Cytobacillus sp. IB215665: one gene and its partner. The protein of the gene in region 2 interacts with the protein of the main gene of each other region in a pairwise test. Links are inferred from orthologs where the notes say so. Each region holds a gene or a part of one and is shown on either strand. Other genes may lie near its edges. The genes, in order: lysA and yycF.

What was found.
Region 1: the proteins of yycF (region 2) and lysA interact in binary tests that used the Escherichia coli proteins (3 or more experiments, as listed by UniProt). The link is inferred for Cytobacillus sp. IB215665 from one-to-one orthologs.

The regions. Positions count from the first base shown.
Region 1 is NZ_JAXBME010000004.1:15,037-18,190, reverse strand. What follows is about bases 119-2,929. They hold lysA (diaminopimelate decarboxylase), read right to left. Parts: upstream 2,279-2,929; coding sequence 959-2,278; downstream 119-958. Other genes in these bases: SLH52_RS06305 (spore germination protein), read right to left, coding at 2,486-2,929; SLH52_RS23335 (histone H1-like repetitive region-containing protein), read right to left, coding at 415-840. Also shown: more of SLH52_RS06305, read right to left, coding at 2,930-3,154. UniProt on the Escherichia coli protein: Specifically catalyzes the decarboxylation of meso-diaminopimelate (meso-DAP) to L-lysine. Is not active against the DD- or LL-isomers of diaminopimelate.
Region 2 is NZ_JAXBME010000001.1:41,203-44,418, reverse strand. Bases 159-3,031 are described here. They hold yycF (response regulator YycF), read right to left. Parts: upstream 2,014-3,031; coding sequence 1,303-2,013; downstream 159-1,302. Other genes in these bases: SLH52_RS00190 (M23 family metallopeptidase), read right to left, coding at 2,103-3,031; walK (cell wall metabolism sensor histidine kinase WalK), read right to left, coding at 159-1,294. Also shown: more of walK, read right to left, coding at 1-158; more of SLH52_RS00190, read right to left, coding at 3,032-3,216. UniProt on the Escherichia coli protein: Response regulator member of the two-component regulatory system CpxA/CpxR which responds to envelope stress response by activating expression of downstream genes including cpxP, degP, dsbA and ppiA.

The DNA of each region.
Region 1 (3,154 bases), on a different replicon or contig from region 2:
AATTCCTATCAAAGGATATAGAAATAGTTTCAAATAATTGTTATAGGATCATATAAGATTAGATGTCACGATTTCTCTATGCGTTTAGAAGATTACTTATGATGATCAACAATGAATTGTTGAGAAACAAGCTAGGAAAAAAGCTCGACTATTTCTTAATGTTCTATATTTTTTGTGAATCCAAATTAATAAATTTATAAAGAATGTTCGTTGTTGTAGACACATACCTATACACTACCATTTAAGATACATATATTAAACCGAGACAAATATCTATACTAAGAGAAAGGATCGAGACATATGTACTTTAATGCTTTTCACCCACGATATAGATACCAACCTAGTGGAGGCCAATTGTCCTATCCCCCTATGGGTACAACTCAATACCAATGGCCACCTGGCATTGGTCAAGTATTAGATGATTGGATTACTGGTGGCGGTATGCCTGGTAGTGGTATGCCGGGCGGTGGTATGCCGGGCGGCGGTATGCCGGGCGGTGGTATGCCGGGCGGCGGTATGCCGGGTAGTGGTATGCCGGGTAGTGGTATGCCGGGTGGCGGTATGCCGGGTAGTGGTATGCCTGGTAGTGGTATGCCGGGCAGTGGTATGCCTGGTAGTGGTATGCCTGGTAGTGGTATGCCGGGCGGCGGTATGCCTGGTAGTGGTATGCCGGGCAGTGGTATGCCGGGTAGTGGTATGCCGGGCGGCGGTATGCCGGGCGGCGGTATGCCGGGCGGCGGTATGCCGGGCGGCGGTATGCCTGGTAGTGGTATGCCTGGTAGTGGTATGCCGGGCAGTGGTATGCCGGGCAGTGGTATGCCTGGTAGTGGTTGGCGATATACCTAGACGCTCTAATCCTATAGCAATACCTTACCTACAGATGAATAAATACTGATAACACCATAAAAAAGGAGGTATGTCAAAAAGTTTTTTGCCATACCTCTTCTTGTTGTTATTGCTATTTATTAACTCTCATTTTCATCGGAATGTCTAAATGAACTAGATCTTCATAGCTTTCCCTTTTAATAACTAATTGTGCTTCACCATTCTCTACAAAAACAACCGCCGGGCGAGGTAGACGATTGTAATTATTCGCCATGGAATACCCGTATGCACCTGTACAAAAAACTGCTAAATAATCTTCGTTTTGAATAGTTGGAAGATCAATATCCCAAATAAGCATATCTCCACTTTCACAACATTTCCCAGAAATAGATACGACTTCTTCATTTTCAGCTAATATTCTATTAGCTATAGCTGCTTCATATTTTGCTTGATATAATGCCGGACGAAGGTTATCACTCATACCACCATCAATTGCTACATAATTACGAACATTTGGCACAGTTTTTTGAGAGCCAATAGAGTAAATTGTAGTTCCAGCATCACCAACTAGAGATCTACCAGGCTCGATCCATATTTCTGGTACAGACATATTAAACTGTACAGCTAATTTTTTTACTTCTTTAACAATTTCTTTTACATATTGGTCAGCTGGAATAGGATCATCTTCGTCTGTGTACCTAATTCCAAAGCCACCGCCTAAATTTAACACTTGAGCAGTATAATCATACTCGTTATACCATTCATGTAATTTTTGAAATAACTTCTTAGCTGCTAGTAAAAAGCCAGTCGTTTCAAAAATTTGTGAACCTATATGACAATGCACACCTAACATCGTAAGCATATCTGATTGCGTTACTTGTTTTAGTGCCTCATCTGCTTGGCCGCTTAGTAAATCAAAACCAAATTTTGAATCCTCTTGCCCAGTTAAGATATAATCATGTGTATGTGCTTCAATTCCTGGAGTTACTCTCAAAAGTACGTTTATGTTCGTTGATTTGGCTTGACAAATTTCCTGTAACATCGCTAATTCATGAAAATTATCGATAACAATACACCCTATGTTATGTTGTACTGCCATTTCAAGCTCATGTATGCTTTTATTATTTCCATGAAAATGAATACGATCAACAGGAAATCCTGCTTGAAGAGCAGTATATAACTCTCCACCTGAAACAACATCTAATGATAACCCTTCTTCTTCCGCTAACTGTACCATAGCTATAGAAGAAAATGCTTTACTGGCGTATGCAACTTGACCTTCGACTTCTAAAGCTGTGAACGTATCTTTAAATGCTGATGCTCTTTTGCGTATTAAATCAACATCATAAATATACAGTGGGGTACCATACTGCTTAGCCAATTCAATTGAATCTACTCCACCAATTTCTAGATGCCCCTCATTATTAACTCGACTAGTACCGTGAAAAAACATTGCATTCCCTCATTTTCTCTACTTCATTCTAAAAATAATTAAAACTACATTATCACAAGTTCCACTAGCACGCAATAGATGATTACAAGAAAAGCATATGGACACAGAATAATCTAAACAAACAGTGGGTTTCTTATCACCAGATGGTGTTTATATTAATTGTATAACAGCAAACTTATCATCTTATTTTCATCAGTATCTTATACACTATTTTTGCTGTTTTATTCTATTTTGCGGATGCACAATACTTGGTCTAACACGTGAACCAGGGACAGATCTCCGAATTAAGATTTGTAGAAAAGCACCAGGATTAAACGGGATAAACGGCCATAAATAAGGTGTATTTAACGAACGCATTTGGATTAGAAATAATAAATAGACAGTCGAACCAATCAATAAACCAGGCAAATGAAATATTGCTACAACGACAATGAGCAGTAGTCTAGACAATTTATTTGCGATACTTAATTCATAGCTCGGGGTTACGAAAGACCCAATTGTTGCTATTGCAACATAAAAAATAACCTCTGGAACAAATAAGCCTACATCTATAGCAATTTGACCAATCAAAACCGCTGCAATTAGAGCCATAGCAGTTGATAGAGCAGTAGGCGTATGTATGGAAGCTAGCCTTAAGAATTCGATGCCTAGATCAGCGATAATGATTTGAATAATAATTGGTATGTTCGATTTTTCCTCAGGACCGATATAGGATATTTTTTCAGGAATTAACGATGGTTCAAGCACAAAAAGCAACCACAATGGTAATAAGAAAATAGATGCAGCAATCCCTAAAAAACGCACCCATCTGATGAACGTACCTATTGCTGGTGATTGGCGATATTCTTCTACGTGTTGAACATGATGGAAAAATGT
Region 2 (3,216 bases):
TCACTAGTCTTATCATACGTTCAGTTTCTGTTTGTGTAACATGTAAAAACTGTGGCGCAATATCTTTATCCTGCCATGCCCCTTCCGCTAGTGCTTCCAAATAACTTCTCATTGTCGTAAGTGGCGTTCTTAATTCATGTGACACATTCGCAACAAACTCTCGCCGTTCTTGCTCGATCTTCTCTTGCTCTGTCACATCATGTAAAACAGCTATTAAGCCATTTGTAATACCAATTTTATTTTCAATGACAGAAAAATTCACTCGAAGTATATAAGAATTTTCCTTTGTACTCACGTCTAGTATTAAAGATTCCCTCTCATGTAAAAGTGTATCAAAATTAAGCTCATCCTCTAAACCTAAGGCTGAAATAATAGGTTCATTAAATACGTCTTCCCTAGATATACCTAATAATTTTAAGGCAGGATCATTTATTAATATGATATGCCCTGTTCTATCAGTCGCAATAACCCCGTCTGTCATATGAGTAATAACTGAAGCAAGCTTACGTCTCTCGCCTTCTGTAGACGCTTGTGCTTCTTGGAGTTTTCTAGATAAATAATTAAAGGTTAATGCTAATTGACCAATTTCATCATACCCGTAAATACGAACCTTTCTAGAGAAATTTCCTTTCGCCATCGCAAGAGCTTGTTTTCTCATATCTGAAATTGGACGAGTAATCGTATGGGCTAAAAATATCCCTAATACTGCAGTAATGACCATAGCTAAAACTGTTCCTGTAACAAGGATACGATTAATTTGCTTCATTTGATTATAAACATTTTCCATAGAGGCTACTAAGTATATCGCACCAACAATTTCATCATTTGACTTGATAGGTGTTGATAATACACGCAATCTGAACCCTGTATTTGGTTCTATAACCAATTCATCACTAGCTGTTCCAACAATAAGTGCAAGATTTATACCACGCTCAGTCATTCTTTTCCCAACAATTTTCTCATTATCTGGATTAGACGTTCCTATGACACGACTATTGATATCAATAACACGTACCTCGATAATGTCCTGATAATCGTAGTCTCGCAAAATATTTTTGACATCATCCTCAACTGTGCTTGCTTGTTCATCACGCTCTAATGTTATGGCTTCCTCTAAATAGTAGGATAGGATGTTTTCTTGTCTATCCAGTGATACTTTAAAGCCTTCGACGAGCTGACCTTCTAACTTCCGAACAAAATACACTCCAATAATTTGCATAGCAATAAGGATGAGGAGAATATAAATTAGAATAAACTTAATATGAATGGAACGAAACACACCAACTTTTTTCATAAATAAATTTACTCCTGCTCTGGATTTCGTAAGTAGTAGCCAACACCCCTTCTAGTAACAATCCAAATCGGATCGCTAGGGTTATCTTCAATTTTTTCACGGAGGCGTCTAACTGTGACATCGACTGTACGAACATCGCCAAAATAATCATAACCCCACACTGTTTGAAGCAAATGCTCTCTTGTCATTACTTGACCTAGGTGCTTTGCTAAATAATGTAATAATTCGAACTCGCGGTGAGTCAGTTCTATCGTTTCACCACGTTTTGAAACAACATAAGCATCAGGTTGTATGACTAGTGGTCCAATTGATAAATAATTATTGTCATCTTGTGATGTATCTTCTTCTGGGATGAGTTGATGCCTTCGTAAATTTGCTTTTACGCGTGCAAGTAACTCTCTAGTACTGAACGGCTTTGTTACATAATCATCTGCTCCTAATTCTAAACCAAGAACTTTATCAATTTCTGTGTCCTTTGCTGTTAGCATAATGATTGGCATATCATATTTTTTCCTTACTTCTCGACAAACTTCCATCCCATCTTTTAGTGGGAGCATAATATCGAGTAATATAATACTCGGTTTTACCTCTTCAACTTGATTAAGTGCTTCAACTCCATCGTAAGCACATGTAACTTCATAACCTTCTTTTTCTAGATTGAATTTTAAAATATCAGCAATTGGTTTTTCATCGTCTACTACAAGAACTTTATTTTTCATAGAAAGACTCCTTTCCCGGAACATTCTGTACCCTTACTTTATCATGACGAGTATATGAATTACAAAAAAACCTCTAGCAATGCTAGAGGTTACTGTAAGAAGTTTCTCGGATTTTGTACACTTCCATTTTTGTACACTTCAAAATGTAAATGAGTTCCAGTTGAATTACCTGTCGATCCCATCACACCTATTTTGCGACCTTTTTCAATCGTTTGTCCAACTGAGACGCTTATTGATGACAGATGTGAATATGTTGTCTTTATACCGTTGTTATGATTAATAACAATTCGATTCCCATATCCTCCATCCCATCCTGCAAATTCAACGACTCCATTGTCTGCAGCTTTAATCGTATAATTACTCGGTCTCGCAATATCCATACCTTTGTGCAGCTTTCCCCATCGCTGTCCCATTTCACTTGAAACATAACCGCCTGAGGCTGGCCATAATAGAGTACCAGTTCCACGTGATGGCACAACCTTCGTACCTTTGAAAATAATTTTATTTACAGGTTCTTTAGTAACTTCTTCTTTAATCGTTGTTTTTTCTATTTGCGTACCATTATCTTTTACAATAATAATATTCTCTAGTTTCTCACCATTTTGACCTTCTTGATTTACCTTTTGATCACCTTTATACATTGTATCTTTTTCAATCGTCTCGGTTTTAAATGGCATTACAACTCGTTTATAATGTTCTTCTTTCACGAGAACATGTACATATGGTTCATACTGTGTAACATTTAATTGCTGACCAATTTGCAAAATAGTCTTTTCGGATATATCTGGATTAAGTTTAAGAAGTTCTTCTGTGCTTAAATCATGAGCATTAGCAATACTTCCTAAGACATCACCTTGTTTAATTTCATATTTTTTTTCTGCCAACGTCCCTTTCTTTAATAAAGAAACACCTTGGTCAACAGTAATGATATTATCTGGTGAAATGTCATCTTTAGTAACTTTAACTGATTCATCAAAAGATACGTCAATAATTCGTGATTCGCCTTCCTTCAGTGGCGGTAATTCATTCGATAAGTCATTCGGTAATTCATTCATCTTTTGTTGTAGCTCTAGTTTTTCTAACTCTTTTGCTGACACGTAAGACGTTTTGATCTTTTTCAACACTTCATTTGCTTCTTCTTCGTTTGCAAAATAAGCTATTGGTTCTCCGTTAACATTAATTGCAGCTGATGCAGCATATATC